Linked DNA regions of Natranaeroarchaeum aerophilus. The main gene of each other region encodes a partner of the protein of the gene in region 2 in a complex. Links are inferred from orthologs where the notes say so. Each region holds a gene or a part of one and is shown on either strand. Other genes may lie near its edges. The genes, in order: AArcSt11_RS15950, rpl12p, rpl7ae, tuf and AArcSt11_RS14585.

The links.
Region 1: rpl12p (region 2) and AArcSt11_RS15950 share a complex: the UniProt entries of both Methanocaldococcus jannaschii proteins name them as parts of the 50S ribosomal subunit. The link is inferred for Natranaeroarchaeum aerophilus from one-to-one orthologs.
Region 3: rpl12p (region 2) and rpl7ae share a complex: the UniProt entries of both Methanocaldococcus jannaschii proteins name them as parts of the 50S ribosomal subunit. The link is inferred for Natranaeroarchaeum aerophilus from one-to-one orthologs.
Region 4: the proteins of rpl12p (region 2) and tuf are in contact, whole or in part, in a crystal structure (PDB 3WY9), measured with the Pyrococcus horikoshii proteins. The link is inferred for Natranaeroarchaeum aerophilus from one-to-one orthologs. Residues at the interface, in WP_010886059.1 of Pyrococcus horikoshii: Glu96, Glu97, Leu100, Leu103, Ser104, Ala105, Leu106, Phe107, Gly108; in WP_010885563.1 of Pyrococcus horikoshii: Lys125, Glu126, Phe129, Arg132, Thr133, Lys165, Leu166, Thr169, Lys324, Gln326, Leu359, Ala360, Ile369, Glu372, Ile384, Ile422, Ser423, Gln425.
Region 5: rpl12p (region 2) and AArcSt11_RS14585 share a complex: the UniProt entries of both Methanocaldococcus jannaschii proteins name them as parts of the 50S ribosomal subunit. The link is inferred for Natranaeroarchaeum aerophilus from one-to-one orthologs.

The regions. Positions count from the first base shown.
Region 1 is NZ_JAKRVY010000013.1:51,724-54,947, forward strand. What follows is about bases 146-3,017. They hold AArcSt11_RS15950 (eL43 family ribosomal protein), read right to left. Parts: upstream 1,779-3,017; coding sequence 1,512-1,778; downstream 146-1,511. Other genes in these bases: AArcSt11_RS15930 (DUF3194 domain-containing protein), read right to left, coding at 287-529; AArcSt11_RS15935 (prefoldin subunit beta), read right to left, coding at 537-920; AArcSt11_RS15940 (KEOPS complex subunit Pcc1), read right to left, coding at 1,100-1,363; AArcSt11_RS15945 (DNA-directed RNA polymerase subunit P), read right to left, coding at 1,375-1,509; AArcSt11_RS15955 (hypothetical protein), read right to left, coding at 1,923-2,132. Outside these bases: AArcSt11_RS15925 (disulfide bond formation protein B), read right to left, coding at 1-129; more of AArcSt11_RS15960, read right to left, coding at 3,018-3,224. UniProt on the Methanocaldococcus jannaschii protein: Binds to the 23S rRNA.
Region 2 is NZ_JAKRVY010000002.1:442,437-445,761, reverse strand. What follows is about bases 283-3,255. They hold rpl12p (50S ribosomal protein P1), read right to left. Parts: upstream 1,960-3,255; coding sequence 1,606-1,959; downstream 283-1,605. Other genes in these bases: AArcSt11_RS06710 (50S ribosomal protein L1), read right to left, coding at 3,014-3,255; AArcSt11_RS06715 (50S ribosomal protein L10), read right to left, coding at 1,966-3,012; AArcSt11_RS06725 (bifunctional methylenetetrahydrofolate dehydrogenase/methenyltetrahydrofolate cyclohydrolase), read right to left, coding at 342-1,235; AArcSt11_RS06730 (hypothetical protein), read left to right, coding at 283-323. Outside these bases: more of AArcSt11_RS06730, read left to right, coding at 96-282; more of AArcSt11_RS06710, read right to left, coding at 3,256-3,325. UniProt on the Methanocaldococcus jannaschii protein: Forms part of the ribosomal stalk, playing a central role in the interaction of the ribosome with GTP-bound translation factors.
Region 3 is NZ_JAKRVY010000005.1:152,473-155,519, reverse strand. What follows is about bases 148-2,842. They hold rpl7ae (50S ribosomal protein L7Ae), read right to left. Parts: upstream 1,829-2,842; coding sequence 1,466-1,828; downstream 148-1,465. Other genes in these bases: tmcA (tRNA(Met) cytidine acetyltransferase TmcA), read left to right, coding at 2,332-2,842; AArcSt11_RS10585 (30S ribosomal protein S28e), read right to left, coding at 1,149-1,373; AArcSt11_RS10590 (50S ribosomal protein L24e), read right to left, coding at 808-1,146; ndk (nucleoside-diphosphate kinase), read right to left, coding at 344-811; AArcSt11_RS10600 (RNA-guided endonuclease InsQ/TnpB family protein), read left to right, coding at 148-277. Also shown: more of AArcSt11_RS10600, read left to right, coding at 1-147; more of tmcA, read left to right, coding at 2,843-3,047. UniProt on the Methanocaldococcus jannaschii protein: Multifunctional RNA-binding protein that recognizes the K-turn motif in ribosomal RNA, the RNA component of RNase P, box H/ACA, box C/D and box C'/D' sRNAs.
Region 4 is NZ_JAKRVY010000001.1:588,449-591,761, forward strand. What follows is about bases 135-3,095. They hold tuf (translation elongation factor EF-1 subunit alpha), read right to left. Parts: upstream 2,266-3,095; coding sequence 1,003-2,265; downstream 135-1,002. Other genes in these bases: AArcSt11_RS02975 (rhomboid family intramembrane serine protease), read right to left, coding at 135-573; rpsJ (30S ribosomal protein S10), read right to left, coding at 694-1,002; AArcSt11_RS02990 (hypothetical protein), read left to right, coding at 2,502-2,750; AArcSt11_RS02995 (homoserine dehydrogenase), read right to left, coding at 3,007-3,095. Outside these bases: more of AArcSt11_RS02975, read right to left, coding at 1-134; more of AArcSt11_RS02995, read right to left, coding at 3,096-3,313. UniProt on the Methanocaldococcus jannaschii protein: GTP hydrolase that promotes the GTP-dependent binding of aminoacyl-tRNA to the A-site of ribosomes during protein biosynthesis.
Region 5 is NZ_JAKRVY010000010.1:12,260-15,512, reverse strand. The notes cover bases 107-3,007. They hold AArcSt11_RS14585 (50S ribosomal protein L44e), read left to right. Parts: upstream 107-1,368; coding sequence 1,369-1,647; downstream 1,648-3,007. Other genes in these bases: AArcSt11_RS14565 (proteasome assembly chaperone family protein), read left to right, coding at 2,848-3,007; AArcSt11_RS14570 (RNA-protein complex protein Nop10), read left to right, coding at 2,660-2,842; AArcSt11_RS14575 (translation initiation factor IF-2 subunit alpha), read left to right, coding at 1,860-2,660; AArcSt11_RS14580 (30S ribosomal protein S27e), read left to right, coding at 1,653-1,841; AArcSt11_RS14590 (HAH_0734 family protein), read right to left, coding at 999-1,253. Outside these bases: more of AArcSt11_RS14600, read left to right, coding at 1-106; more of AArcSt11_RS14565, read left to right, coding at 3,008-3,253. UniProt on the Methanocaldococcus jannaschii protein: Binds to the 23S rRNA.

The DNA.
Region 1 (3,224 bases), on a different replicon or contig from region 2:
GTACCAGCAAAGGTCACAGGGCGTCAACCCCATGCCGCGACTGAAGTACAGGCTCCCGGCTGTCGAGATCGCGGCGACAAGGGTGCCCGCGGCGAGGTACTGTCGCGTCTCGACTGCCGGACGACTCATTACCCGAGTTGACGGCCGACACCTCGAAAAAGCTTCTGACAGGGCGCTATCTGATACTCTGACACTGGACTACTTCTGACAGGATGCCAGCTGATACGCGAAACTGGTCACTTGTGATGTCGTGTTACAGGTAAAAAGTGGTGGGCGCGTCAGCGCGTTACGACGCGTCCTCGAACAGGTCGTCGACAGCGGACTGGGCCGCAAGTGCGGCGTCGTCGGCGACCACCTGCTCGTCCTCGTCGGCCTCGGGTGCGTTGAGGTAGACGTCGACATCGAGCACGCCGTCCTCGAAGGTGACCGTCACGTCGACATCCTCGACGTTCGAGTTCTTTACTCGTGAGAGGATCAACCCCTCAGCGGCCTCGGCGGCCGTCTGAACCACTTCCTCGTCGTCTGGCATCGTCTCCTTATGCGCCGCCGGGGCCGCCCATCGGCGCGCCGCCGGGGCCGCCGCCGAGCAGCTCTTCGAGCTCGCCCTGCAGGTCCTCGAACTGCTCCTGAACGCGCTCTTCCTGTTTGGTCAGCGTCTCGACACGGATTTCGAGGCTGTCGACCTTCTCGTCGAGGTCGTCGTTCGCTGTCTCGTAGTCCGTCTCGACGAGCAGTTCGCCGACCTCTCGGTACATGACGGTGTCCTCGTCGATGTCTTCGAGCTCGTCGAGCGCCGTCTCGGCTTCGTTGAGCTGCGTTTCGGCCTCGTTCTTCTGGGCCGCGACCTGCTGTGCGGTCTCCTGAAGGTCCTGAAGCTGTTCGAGTTTCTCCTGTGCTTCCGGCGGTAGGTTGCCTTGCATACTTCTCAGGTGGAGGTCCGGACGGAAAAACCCCGTCATTATAGTTGCGACCCAGCATCGTGGGTCGTCCTGTGTCCTCCGATAGCCGACAGGGACAGTACGTATCCGCAGATCGTATCCGTTGATCGGCCGTAGTCAGCGAGATTCCCTGCCGTAGTCAGCGAGATTCCCTGCCGCAGTCAGCGACATGCCCGGCCGCAGTCAGCGACGGACTCGGCCACGTCGACCAGCGTTAACCAGGTGTTCGAGGCCGCACGGAGTGCAACCAGATCAGTCGCTTCAACGGTAACCTCTATTGTTGATTCCGAGCGAGAGAGGGAGACCTGCGAGCGCTCGTCATCAATATCACCGACCTCTGGACGGACGCTCCGCTCGATTATCCGTGCAACAGTAGCCGAGTCGTACGCAAACGTGTAGGTCGCTCCGTGTACGAACGCGTCCATACGGAGGCGGTCTACTCGACGCTGACTTCCTTTACGTCCCGGCTCCGTTCTTTGAGAAGTACACGGTGCCCGCAGTAGGGACAGCGGACGCCCCCGTACTCGTCGAGTTCGACGTCACGCTTGCAGCGCGAGCACTTGTACGACATCGTTACTCGTCCTCGGAGAGTGCGGCGCGGATCGATCGTTTGACGCTACGTCCGGCGGGGGTGTCCGGTCGGTACGCCCCACCAGCGAACTTCTCGCCGGTCTCCTCGTTGATCCAGATCCCGGTTCCGACGCGTTTGACGTCGTCACCGTCGACGGTTGCGTTCTGCATGTCACTCTCGATCTCGGAGACGCGTTTCCGTGCGACGCGACCGTAGCGAGCACCGAAGCGGCCCGAACTCCCGGTCTGTCGTCGTTTGCCTTCGGCCATAGTACCGATTAATAATTCGAGCGACCTGATAAACCCTTTGAGTTGGTCCGGTACGGAGTCTATCGAAGGTATCCGTGCGGGGGGCTGGTCGTTCGGCGTCTCATCGTGAAGTGTGTTCGTAATCTGCGTTTTGCGGGACGGCAATCAGTAGTGTTCAACGGGTGGTTGGATGAACACTTCGTGGCACACGACCAGCACGGCAGCCAACAGTCCGGCGAGTATCAGCGGGAGCTCTGGAAGTCCCACGTGGATTCCGAGTACCGCCGTGAACAGTGAAGCAACGTACTGAACGACGACACCACTGACCGCCAGAACTGGCAGGAAAGCGAGTACGATATCGTGTCGTGAGGTCATCGTTCTAATTATATGTAATTACCACGTGGCACGTAAACGTCGGGGGGTGCTTTCGAGGGAAACAGAGTCTCCCCACCATGTCGAGTGTTCGCACTTCGACGGGGGTGTCGGTGAATGGGACCCTCCCACCCCACTGTGTCCAGTGTTCCACCGGTGAGGTGGGTGGGGGTAGCTTGTGCCAGCTATCTTCTTACAGCGAGAGAATCCCGCCGTTCACGGCGAGGAGGATGTCACCCAGAAGACGACGCAAGTGAGCATACTTTGCAATGTATCAACACCCCACCCCACTCTGTCGAGTGTTCTCGGAGAATCTAGTGGGGGAGTCTACTGAGGGTGTTTCCATGCGACAGAGAAGCGTGATCACGGAGCGTGACGCAACACGTCGGGCGGAAGATCGACCGTCTCCAGATCTTCGATGACGTCAAGCACCATGTCGACGGCGACGTCGAGATCGTATACGTAGTACTTGCCACCAGCGCGTCCCTCGTTGCGAGTATTTCGGGAGAGAATCCCCTGCATCGCAAGATCCGAGAGGTGGTCGTGCATCCGCCGACGGACGAGTGGGTTCGTCCCCACGTATTCCGCAGCCGAGCGGTATCGCGGATAGATCTCGCGGACACGTGCAGGTGTCTCCTCTTCAAGGGCGAGACTCAACACGGCGACCAGCGACAGATGGCCGTGCTGGGTAAGATCAACCATTCCCTGTTTGATTCGCCCCCGTTCGAGCGCACGCTGTGCTTCCCTGACGTGTTTCTCTTCGACGCCTTCGACGTCCTGTGATCGGGCAAGATCGCCCGCCTTGTACAGCAGGTCGAGGGCCTGTCGGGCGCTTCCGGTGTCCTGCGCCGCGAGGGCAGCACAGAGCGGTAGGACACCATCGGCGAGGACGTCCTCGTGGAGCGCGTTCTGTGCACGCTGCTGAAGGATCGATTCGAGTTCGTTTGCGACGTACGGCGAGAAGTGGATCTCCTCCTCACAGAGCGTGTCCTTTACTTTGGGCGACAATCCGCTGCGGAAGCTAAAGTCGTTGCTGATGCCGATGATTCCGGGTTTTCCCTGCGAGAGGTAGCCGTTCGCTCGAGCACGTGGAAG
Region 2 (3,325 bases):
CCTCGTCGGCTGGTGGTTCGTTATCCTCTGGTTCACGACAGCAGTGGTGCGAAGCCTCCGATAACACCTATACCAGTCGATGCTGAATGACGAATATGCTCGATAATGAAAGACAGCGTCTACTCCGAGTCTTCCGGATCGGGTTCGTCGCCCTCCTCGGCGGTGGCGTCGTGGCAAACCTGTTCCGAGAGGGGCTAACCGTCGACGCCGCAGTTACTGGTCTCGGAATCGGGATTGCAGCAGTCGTTTCGAGTGCAATGATTGTCGCCGTGGTACTCCTAATACTCGTCATCGCGGACAGATGGTCGACGAGAACGGCGTAAGTCAGCAGTAGCGGAGTATTAGGGTAACTCGACGTCGACGCCCTCCGAGAGACCTGCCGCCTTGGTCGTGTTGTACAGCAACATCGCGATCGTCATCGGGCCGACGCCGCCCGGAACCGGAGTAATCGCGCTCGCTTTCCCCTTCGCGCTCTCGAACTCGACGTCGCCGACGAGCTCGTAGCCTTTCTCGGTATCCGCATCCACGCGGTTGACACCAACGTCGATGACGACCGTTCCCTCCGAAAGCATCTCGCCGTCGACGAGTTCGGGGACGCCACAGGCGGCGACGACGATGTCGGCCTCGCGGGTCTTCGCCGCCAGATCGTCGGTCCGGGAGTGACAGACCGTCACCGTGGCGTTGCCGCCATCGGTCTTCTGGATCAGCAGGTTGGCGAGTGGCTTTCCGACGATGTTCGAGCGCCCGACGATCACGACGTCTTTCCCTTCCGGATCGACGTCCGCGGATTCGAGCAGCTTCTGGACGCCGTGGGGCGTGCAGGGCTTGAATCGCGGGTAGCCAGCGACGAGTTTGCCGACGTTCTCGGGATGGAAGCCGTCGACGTCCTTGGCGGGGTCGATCCGGTTGATCACTTCGCGCTCGTCGACGTGGTCGGCCACCGGCATCTGGACGAGGATGCCGTGGACCTCGGGATCGTCGTTCAGTTCGTCAATAGTGTCGTACAGCTCCTGGGCCGGCGCGTCGGCCTCGATTTCGACGTGGATGCCGTTGATGCCGACCTCCTCACAGGCGCGCTGTTTCATCGAGACGTAGGTGTCGCTCGCGCCGTCGTCGCTCATGAGCACGGTCGCCAGCCCCGGCGTGACGTCCGCGTCGGCGAGCGCGTCGATGCTCTCGGATAGCTCGGCCCGTATCTCGTCGGCCACCGCGTTTCCGTCGATGATCTCCGTCATTATCTGTACGACCGCCCGCGGCGGCCTTCAATCCCCCGGATTCGTGCGTATCTCGTGGCTGTCCGAACCAACTATATACAAGATTGTGAGCATATTCGAAGGGCGGTCAGATCAGTCCCAGGAGATCGAGCAACTTGTCTAGGGCCCAGCCGAGTCGGCTATCCCGCTGTTCCTGTGAGTCTCGCTCTTCGCCCTCCTGCTCCGGCTCGGGGTCGGTCATCGTTCGACTAGTCAGTTCCCGTACAGAAAACTGAATCTATGGGTGTCAGATGTCAGAGTGTATCGGCGGCGCGAGTGATCCGGGTATAGCCCGATAGAGCCGGGGCTACGAACCGTGACGTCAAAAAATGGAGTCGGTTTGGCGACGGATTTAACCGAACAGCTCGCCGAGGCCCTCGCCGTCGGCGTCGTCGTCCTCGTCGTCGTCATCGTCGGTCGTGTCCGGAAGGTCTTCTTCGCCTTCCTCGGCCTCGTCGGCCTCATCGTCGGCTGCCTCGTCGGCGGCTCCCGCCGCGGCACCGCCTGCCGCTGCGCCCCCGGCGGGGACGGCTGCGGCATCGGCGACTGCCTCGTCGATGTCGACGTCTTCGAGCGCGGCGACAAGCGCCTTGACTCGGGATTCCTCCACATCGACGCCAGCGGCCTCGAGGACGCCGGTAAGGTTGTCTTCGTTGATCTCTTCGCCCGTCTCGTTCAGGATGAGTGCTGCGTAAACGTATTCCATTGTTGGTTACCCAAACATATCGCCGAGACCGGCCGCAGCATCGTCGTCGCCGTCGTCGTCATCGTCGTCGGCGGCATCTTCGTCTGCGTCCTCGGTCTCGTCCGCGGTTTCTTCGTCGTCCGATTCCTCAGTCTCCTCCTCGGCTGGGGCAGGCGCTTCGACGTCCTGCAGTTCCTCGGGGAGCGCTTCCGTGTCGTCGATCTGCGCGGCGAGCGCACGGACCTGCCCGTCGGCCTTGCTCACGAGATCGCCAGCGAGGTCGGGGCTCTCGATCGACGCCTGAATACCCAGACTCTTTGCCTCGCCAGTCGCCTTCGCGATGAGCGTCGGCGCAGTGGTCGAGGTGGGGTACTCGGCGTTGAGTGCGAGGTTCCGTGCACGAGCGGCAGCCGTCTCGACGTCCGCGCGGTACTGCTCGACGTCGATGTCGAGGTCTTCCGGCGCGAACATGACGCCCTCGGAGAACACCGAGCGCAGGTCGAGTCCGACTTCCTTGGGTTCGATACCCAGCTCGTTGAGGACGTTCGAAAGGTCCGCGGAGACTTCCTCTCCGGCTTCGAGCACTGTGGAGTCCTCGGTGACCTTGATCGAACCGTCCTGGATTCGTGCCGACGCGCCGACCGTCTGCAGGTCGCCGACGAACGGCCCCGGATCGACACCGGTGTCACCCTCGGGGATGACGATATCGTTCGGCGCGATCTCGCCAGCACCGATCGGTGCGGGCGTCTTCGACTCTTCGAGTTGCTGGTACAGCCCGAACGGGTTGTCGTTGGTCCCGATCAGGCCGACCTGCCCCTCGATGTGGTCGGTCAGCTCCTCGATGCCGTCGCCGACCTCGTCGAGCGCTCGCGCGAGCAGCGTGTTCCGGCTGACGCGCAGTTCGGCGCTCCCGTGCAGGTCACGACGCATGTCCTGAAGCTGTCGCGAGGGGATCCCCGCGATGTTGACGACGCCGACGCTGTCGTAGCTCTCGATGACCTCGACGAGCGCGTCGACTTCTACCTGTTTCCACTCGGGTAGGTTCTCGGTTTTTCGTTCTGCTTCGGCGCTCATATCAGGCCACCTCGACGGACGGACCCATCGTCGTCTTCACGTAGACGGAGTCCAGGTTGAGCGGGCCTTTCTCGAGATCCGCGTGGAGACGGCGGAGGATCACGTCGATGTTGTCGGCGATCTCCTCTGCGCCCATGTCCTCGGCACCGACGCGCGTGTGGAACGTGCGTCGGTCACCGCTACGGATCTGCACCGTGTTTTTCATCCGGTTGACGACTTCGACGACGTCGTCGTCTGGCGACAGCGGCTCGGGCATCTTACCGCGAGGCCCGAGAATCGTACCGAGATAGCGACCGACGTCCTGCATCCTGGA
Region 3 (3,047 bases), on a different replicon or contig from region 2:
TAAGCAGGTGTCTGAGCGTGACACGTCGAAGTCGTGTTCGTGTTGCGGTCGCAAGCGGGATGCAAATCGTGTCGAGCGGGGACTGTACGTCTGTGACGAGTGCGGAACGACGGCGAACGCAGACGTGAACGGAGCCGAGAACATTCGGCAGAAAGTATCTCCGAGTTCACCGAATCTGTCGGTGAATAGGAGTAACGGCTGGTTGGCACAGCCATCGACGTTCCTATTTGACAAGGAAACTGGCGCATTCACGCCTCAAGAACAGGTCACGTCGTAAACCACAATATCCCAACCCAGCGGTGCGGAGCCGTGGGAATCCTCGCGCTTCAGCGCGGGGAGGATGTCAATCGTAGAGCCAGGTCGACTCGTGGAAGTCGTATTCGACGAGTTCGTCGTCGTCGAAGAACAGCGCGATCTCGCGTTCGTTGGCACCCTCGTCCTCGTGGTCGGCCGCGTGGACGACGTTGCGCCCGAGGTCGACGGCGTAGTCGCCGCGGATCGTTCCGGGCGCGGCCTCGGCAGGATCAGTCGCACCGATCATCTGCCGGACCTGTCGCGTCGCGTCCTCGCCCTCCCAGACCATCGGGACGACGGGACCGGACGTGATGAACTCGACGAGGTCGTCGAAAAAGGGCTTGTCCTCGTGCTCGCCGTAGTGGTCTTCGGCCTGCTTCTGGGAGAGTCGAGTGACTTTCGCACCCACGAGCTTCAGGCCACGATCCTCGAACCGGCCGATAATTTCGCCGACGAGTCCCCGCTGGAACGCGTCAGGTTTGACCATTACGAACGTTCGCTCGCGCTGTTCGCTCATTGTTCGTCCTCGTCAGCTTCGGCGTCTTCCTCGGCCTCGACATCTTCCTCAGCTTCGGCGTCTTCGTCGGACTCAACGTCTTCCTCGACTTCTTCGGCCTCGTCAGCCTCGGCGTCTTCCTCAGCCTCGACATCTTCCTCGGCGTCCTCCTTGTCGGCCCAGTTACCGCCTTCTCTGGTCCATTCGAGGTCGCGCGGTTCGCGTCCGAGGAAGTAGTTTTTCTCGCACTTCGAGTCGGCGAAGTGGAGCACGGTACCGTCGGTACGGACGTACATGATACCCGTACCGGGCTCGATCTCTTTACCGCTGTAATCACACGTTCGGTGCTGCACCATTGTTACTGACCTCCGATCGAATCGGCTTCGCGGGCAGTTTCACGGAGCTGAAGGACGTCGCCCTCTCGGACGGGGCCGAGAACGTTCCGGGTGATGATCCGGCCCTGGTTTTCGCCCTCCCGGATGCGGCATTTGACCTGCATGGCCTCGCCGTGCATCCCGGTCTTTCCCACGATCTCGATGACTTCTGCGGGCGTGGATCCGCTTTCAGACTCTTCTGCGCTCATGCGAGCCACCCCGCGTGGCGAGCATTAGTAGGGAAGTCACAGCCCGCGATGCGAAGCGAGCCGGAATGTCTTCTCGTACTCATGGGAGATCTCTACTGAAGGTCCTCGACCTTGGTTGCGATCTCGTCGACATCGTCGGACGCCTCGCCAGCGTCGACGATCGCCGCGGCGGCGCTCCCGACTTCGAGACCGGCCGCGTGGCCGACGTCGTCCTGCGTCTCGATGAAGATGACCGGGATGCCCTTCTCGTCTGCGAGCTCGGGAAGATGCATCACGATCTCTTCGGGCTGGACGTCCTCGGCGACGAAGACGAGATCGGCGTTGCCACGCTCGATCGCTTTGGTGGTTTCGTTTGTTCCTTTCTTTACAGCTCCGGTGTCTCGTGCGACTTCCAGGGCCTCGACGGCGTCGTCCTGGAGGTCGGCTGGTACGTCGAAATCTACGTATACTGGCATTGTTAGTCACCTCCCGCACGTGGGCTCGCGCTCCCCTGCTGTCCGGGCCGCCCTGTTTGGGCACCCGGTCCGATCACCCGACGGCGACCGGCGAAAGTCCTGTATAGCTAGGAGCATCATCAACCCCGCGCAGGCTGTACACATCCGTTGCACACCACTCCATAAAAGCGCTTTCAAACGTCTGAGGGTGTGGTGAGCCCTCACAGGGAGTGTTCCGATTCGACGCGGTTCCGGATCGTCTGTATCGTGTCTTCGAACTCCCACACGAATCGCGACGTGTAGTAGACGCGCTCCGATGGGGTTCGTCGAAAGTATCGTGATACACATTGTGAGCGCGTAGCCGCGCCCTCAGATGCGGATGGATAGTAACATCCGGTCGCCTGCAAGGAGACACTCTGTTTATCAGGACCCGCTTTTTCGACGGTCTCACAATTCCATGGGGCGGCCGATCGCTCGAACTACTGGGAACGAACTCCTATGTACGTCCCGAAGTGAGGGATCCTATGGACGTGGGAGCGGTCGCGAGTGCATTGCGACGCGAGGCGACGGAGACGAACGAGCGCCGGCTGCTGGTGCTCTCCGGGGAGCAGTCCGCCTGTCACGACGCCGCGGCGAGTGCGCTTGACGCAGCCGGGATACACCGTAGCGAAACGACGCTCGTCGGCTCCGCTGATGCGCTGGGCTGTGAACGCGTTGCCCACCGGAACGCCGACGAACTGCTCGGCCGGACCCGCGAGGCGATCGTCTTCGACGCCCACGACGGACTGCCGCCGAACGCGCTCGGCCGAATCGTGGGCGCGGTCGATGGTGGCGGGCTTCTCGTGCTCTGTACGCCGCCGCTCGAGGACTGGCCGACCCAACCGGATCCGTTCGACGAGGCTCTTGCTGTCCCGCCCTTTAGCGCCGACGACGTCACGGGGAACTTCCGCCAGCGGTTCGTCGAGCGATCCCATTCTCACCGCGGCATCGCCATCCTTGACGTCGACACTGGGCATGTGGAGTGCGACGGGTTGACTGACACGGCTCCACGGCTCGTCGACTCACGGGAGCGAACCACTCCGCGTGGAGACGTCTTCCCCGACGGTGCCTACGATGCCTGTTTGACCGACGATCAGGCTGCCGCCGTCCGGAGCCTCGAATCCCTTGCTGAGGCGTCACAGGCAGTCGTCGTCGAGGCGGACCGCGGTCGCGGGAAGTCCAGTGCTGCAGGACTGGCAGC
Region 4 (3,313 bases), on a different replicon or contig from region 2:
GTTCAGCTGTCCGGCGACGAGCCCGAGCAGGAAGCCGAAAAAGTGGGCAGCCAGAGCGACGCCGGGAGCGGCGGTGACGAGCGTCACGACCACGGCAAGGAGGACAAAGAGCACGAGCATCGCGCGACCGGAGAGATCGATCCGGTCGAACAGCCGACCGGAGAGTCGGTTGCCGGTGACGACGTAGCCGATCAGCGCGAAGACGGCTCCGCTGGCACCGAGCAGTGCGGCGTCGACCCCGAAAAGGGATGCAATACCGATCTGAAAGACCCCGGCGGCAACGCCGGTCGTGAGGAAGAACGCGTGAAAACGTGCCCTCGTGGTGTGGCGTTCGAGCAGGAACCCAACGACGGCTAGCGCGATTGCGTTCGCGAGGAGGTGGTCGAGCCCGCTGTGGGCGTAGACGCTCGTGACGAGCGCCCAGGGGTCGGCCAGTACTGGGGCCTGGAGCGTAAAGAGCACGAATGCAAGCGGCTGGCTGACGAGCGCGACCAGCTGCTGGAGTACGAACACTACCGCGATAACGAGCAGGATCTCCAGCGTTGGGCTACGAGCGTCAGCGGACCCATCCATACCGCTCCGTAGGGTGGCGAGGCACAAAAGCATACGACTCCCGTAACTATCGCTGGCCGTTCGTCATAAATCGAAGAAAGTGCACGCGAGTGTGCGAGCGGACGTCCCGAGTCTCAATTATCAGTCTTCGAGAACGATCTCGATGCTGACGTCGTTGGGGACCTGAATCCGCATGAGCTGACGGAGCGCACGCTCGTCGGCGTCCAGATCGATCAGGCGCTTGTGGACGCGCATCTCCCAGTGCTCCCACGTCGCAGTCCCTTCACCGTCAGGGGACTTGCGGGTGGGGATCTCCAGCGTCTTGGTCGGGAGCGGGATCGGCCCCGACAGCGCAACGCCAGTTTTGTCCGCGATGTCGCGGACGTCCGCGGTGATGTCGTCGAGATCCTCGGGGTTGGTTCCCGCGAGGCGGACACGTGCTTGCTGCATTTATTTCTCGTCGACGCTCAGGACCTTGCCAGCGGCGATAGTCTGACCCATGTCTCGGATCGCGAAGGAGCCGAGTTCGGGAATCTCGCTGCTGGGTTCGATCGAGAGCGGTTTTTGCGGTCGGATCGTGACGACCGCGGCGTCGCCGGACTGGATGAAGTCCGGGTTCTCCTCGGCGACTTCGCCCGAGGACGGGTCCATCTTCTTGTCGATGGACTCGATGGTACACGCGACCTGAGCGGTGTGGGCGTGGAAGACCGGGGTGTAGCCCGCGGTGATCACGCTGGGGTGCTGCATGACGACGACCTGAGCCTGGAACGTCTCGGCGACGCTTGGCGGGTCGTCGGCGGGGCCACAGACGTCGCCACGGCGGATGTCGTCCTTGCCGATGCCGCGGACGTTGAATCCGACGTTGTCACCGGGTTCTGCCTTGGGCACCTCTTCGTGGTGCATCTCGATCGTCTTCACTTCGCCGCCCACGTCGCTGGGCTGGAAGGAGACGTTGTCCCCGATGTTCATGACACCGGTCTCGATACGTCCAACGGGGACAGTACCGATACCGGAGATGGTGTAGACGTCCTGGATCGGGAGTCGGAGCGGCGCGTCCGTCGGCGGTTCCGGAGCCGGAAGGTTGTTGAGCGCTTCCAGCAGGATCTCGCCGTCGTACCAGTCGGTGTTCTCGGACTCCTCGGCGATGTTGTCGCCCTCGAAGGCGGAGATCGGGATGAACTCCGCGTCGTCGGTGTTGAACTGGACCTGCTTGAGCAGGTCGGTGACCTCGGAGACGACCTCCTTGTAGGAGGACTCCTTGTAATCGACGAGGTCCATCTTGTTGATGCCGACGATCAGCTCGTCGATACCAAGCGTACGGGCCAGGAAGACGTGCTCCTGGGTCTGGGGTGCGACACCGTCGTCTGCCGCGACGACGAGAACCGCGTTGTCGGCCTGACTCGCGCCCGTGATCATGTTCTTCACGAAGTCACGGTGGCCGGGACAGTCGACGATGGTGAAGTCGTAGGCGTCCGTGCTGAACTCCTGGTGGGCGATGTCGATGGTGACACCACGCTCTCGCTCCTCGGCGAGGTTGTCCATGACGTAGGCGAACTCGAAGCCACCCTTGCCTTTCTCTTCTGCTTCTTCTTTGTGCTGTTCGATGACGTGCTCTGGTACGCTGCCTGTCTCGTACAGGAGGCGTCCCACGAGCGTGCTCTTCCCGTGGTCAACGTGGCCGATAATGGCCAGGTTCTGGTGTTGGTCGCTCATTGTTGTGTCTCACGCGCAGAGGCGCTATATCGGATCCTTTCGCCTGTAGCAGTTAAAACGATTTCGATACCGTGCGTTGCCCATGCCGAAGCCCTCTTGCGGTTTGTGTACCGTTGCCACGACTGGTGGGAGGAAGACGGACGGATCGGCGTCGTTCGTTGGGACGTTCAACCGGATTCTACTTGAGTCAGAGCAATGAATATAACTATCACTCACCGGTTCCGATTCCCGTCCGAATGGCATCTCCCGTGCGAACCATCCTGTTCGACCTCGACGAGACGCTCTGCGAGCGACCACCGTCCGAAGATCCAATCCTTGGCCGGGCGTTCCGGATCGCAGGCGTCGATCCACTGTTTGATCGGGCGGACTATCACCGCGTCGCCCAGTCTATCGGTGGCACCGACAGCGACGTCGATCGCCGCGTCGAGAGCTTCGAACGGCTGGCGCGCGCTGTCGAGCCTTCATGGCGAGACAGCAGTGCGTGAGGGATGAGTGAGGGAACGTAGTGACCGAACGAATCGGTTGGGGAGGGCTGGGGTGCTGTCCGGGTGGGAATGAAAAGGGCCGCCACGGTCGGCCCGGTGAAGCGACGTAAGGACCGCAGCCGACGGCGAGGACCGCAACGAGCTGCAACCGGTCGAGCGTGGCGGGGGTTTTCAGGGAAGTCCCAAGTACTCGGCACTGCTCTCCGGAGAATACAACTACGGCCCGAACAAAAACGACAAAGACCGATCGCGATTCCTATTCGAGCGGTGGCAGTCGTCCGACGTCCGCGAGCACGGCTGTTGCCGTCTCGGGACCGCCCGCACCGCGACCGCTTACGTTCAGTTCCCCTGCGTTCTCGGTCTCAAACTGGATGATGTTCCGGGTCCCCGTCACGGCAAGGACGCCGTTCTGTGGAACGAGCTTTGGTGCGACCTGAACCCCGTCGGGTGTCGCCTCGCCGATCAGGCGGATCGTCCGGTTGTCCTCGGCCGCGAGGTCGAGCGCGTTTCCGGGGATGTTCTGGATGCCCTCGACGGTCGCGTCCTCGAGCGTATACTCGCGT
Region 5 (3,253 bases), on a different replicon or contig from region 2:
TATGCCGGACAGATCGACGCTGCGGCGGATAATCTGCTATCGACCAGTGAAAAAGCAAAGGAGATGGTCGACCTGATTCTCGCCCCGGTCAGAGATACTGCTACCCTGGATGTCGAACCGGTGGTGAAAACGGTGTCACGATCGCTCCGGCGTGAGTACCCGGCGGCTACGGTGACCGTAGCGATCGAGGAGTCGGTCGTCGCCGAGTGTGACGAGCGACTCGGAATTGTCCTCGAACAGCTAATCGAGAACGGAATCGAGCATACCACGGGCGATCAGCCACACGTTGACGTTCGTGTGTCCGGCCGTGGTGATACTGCGCGGATCGAGATCGCCGACACCGGTCCTGGTATCCCCGAAGACGAGTGGTCGATGATCAACGAGGAAGTCCGGGATGCACCAACACAGCTTCGGCACGGCAAGGGAATCGGGCTGATACTGACACAGTGGATCGTCGACGAGTTCGGCGGGTCAGTCCAGTATACCGAGCGGCCCGAAACAGGGAGTCTCGTTATCGTTCGTCTCCCTGCGGCGTCGGCTGCCGAGCAAAACGACTAACCCCCTCCCCGTGAGAGGTAGGTGTATGACACGTGTAGCGCTGATCGCACACGATGATAAGAAACCAGATATGATCGACCTCGCACAGGAACACGAGGAACTGCTGGAGCAGTACGACCTCCTCGCGACAGGGACGACCGGCAAGCGATTGATGGAAGAAACTGACCTTGATGTCGAGCGTAAGGAGTCCGGACCGCTCGGCGGGGACATGATGATCGGTGCGGAGGTCGCCGAGGGTATCCTCGACGGGATCGTCTTCCTGCGTGACCCGTTACGCGCGCAGGCCCACGAACCGGACATCTCAGCGCTGCTACGGATCTGTGACGTTCACGACACGGCCCTGGCGACGAACCTCGCTTCGGCGGAGTACCTGCTCAAGGGACTCGCGGATCGCCCGGTCCATCAGAGCGACTAGACCGGCTCGAATTTTCGACGCCGAACTATCCCGCTCGCTCGATGACGGTGACCTCACCGGCGTCGAGTCTGTCGACGTCGAGGAAGTGTGGGATGTACTCGCGTTTGTCGTAGCTCTCGCGCTCGTCTTCGGTTCCGGCGACACACCACAGCTGGACCTCGTCGGGGCCGTGCCAGTCACCGTTGCGGTTGATCTGGAACAGCGTCAGTTCCTCGCCATCGTGCTCGATGACGGCGTTGCGACGGATCCCGGGATCCCCGCGAATGATGAGACGCTTCATACGGAACCGTTCGTACGACCGTCAATTAAGCGCTTCGAGACCGAGCGGTGAGCCGTCCCGAACCAAACGGGTTTTAAGCGCCCGCGGATAACGAAACTCCAAGAGGCCGATATCTATGGAAATGCCACGCCGATTTAACACGTACTGCCCGCACTGCAACGAGCACTACGAACACGAAGTCGAGAAGGTTCGTACCGGTCGCCAGACCGGCATGAAGTGGATCGACCGACAGGAAAAGCGTAACAAAGGAATCGGGAACGACGGCAAGTTCTCGAAGGTGCCCGGTGGCGACAAGCCCACCAAGAAGACAGACCTCAAATACCGCTGTGGCGAGTGCGGCAAAGCCCACCTCCGTCCGGGCTGGCGTGCCGGTCGCCTGACGTTCCAGGAGTGATTACGATGGCAGGAAATTTCTACAAAGTCAAGTGTCCGGATTGCGAGAACGAACAGGTCGTCTTCGGCAAGGCCTCCACGGAGGTCTCGTGTGCGGTCTGTGGCGTCACGCTCGCCACGCCCACCGGTGGAAAGGCGGAGTTCGAGGGCGAGGTCCTCGACGTCGTCGAGAACCGTACTGCCGAGGCGCAGTGAGCGTCGAGGTGATCGACGATGAAATTTAGCGGCTGGCCAGAGTCCGGCGAGCTCGTCGTCGGCGAGGTCGACGAGATCGAGGACTTCGGCGTCTTCGTCGATCTCAAGGAGTACGACGACAAACGCGGCCTGACACACGTCAGCGAGGTCGCCTCCGGCTGGATCAAGAACGTCCGCGATCACGTCCGCGAGGGACAGACGGTCGTCTGCAAGGTCCTTGATGTCGACGAGGATGCCCAGCAGATCGACCTCTCGATCAAGGACGTCAACGACCACCAGCGCTCCGAGAAGATTCAGGAGTGGAAAAACGAGCAAAAAGCGGATAACTGGATGCTGCTCGCCTTCGGCGAGGACGTCGACGACGAGACCTACACTCGCGTCGCCAACGGGATCCTCGCGGAGTTCGGCAGCCTCTACGACGGCTTCGAGGAGGCCGCCATCCACGGTCACGAGGCGCTCGAAGGAACCGATCTCGACGACGACGACCTTGACGCGCTCGTCGAGACGGCTCGCGAGAACGTCTCGGTGCCCTACGTCAACGTCACCGGCTACGTCGACCTCGAATGTCCGACCCCGACCGGCGTCGACTCGATCAAAGAGGCGCTGAAAGCCGCCGAAGGAAACGGTGAGGTGCCCGACGAAGTCGACCTCGAAGTGACCTACGTCGGCTCGCCCGAGTACCGCATCAAGGTGCAGGCACCGAACTACAAGACCGCCGAGAGCGAACTCGAAACGAGTGCCGACCGCGGTATCGAAGCAATCGAGGGGATCGGCGGCACCGGCGAGTTCCATCGCGAACGCCGCACCGACGACGAGTAATGAAATCGGACATCCGGATCTGTTCGGCGTGGCGCGAGGCCCACGAACGCCCGGTGTACACCCTTTCTTCGAACTGTCCCGAATGCGGGGCCGGCGCGGTAAACAGCGCACCCGCGCCCTTTAACCCGGAGGATCCGCACGGCGAGTACCGACGCGCACTTAAGCGACGCGCCCGCGAGTAAGCGGTATGAACGAAGTCGATGTCGAGCGTGTCGAGAGCGCCGAGCTACAGGATCCGGTACTCATCGAGGGGCTTCCGGGGGTCGGTCACGTCGGGAAGCTCGCGGCCGAGCATCTGCTCGACGAGCTTGACGGGACGCTGGTCCGGCGCGTCTATTCGGATCAGTTCCCGCCACAGGTCGAGGTCGGTGATGATGGGGTCGCAGAGCTCACCTGTGCGGAGTTTCACGCCGTCGAGACGGAGGGTCGTGATCTCCTCGTCCTCTCGGGCGATCATCAGGCACAGAGCAACGAGGGCCACTACGAACTCACTGACACGTTCCTCGACATCGCCGAGGAGTTCGGCGTGAGCGAGGTGTACGCACTCGGTGGTGTTCCGACCGGCGAACTGATCGAGGAGTACGACGTGCTCG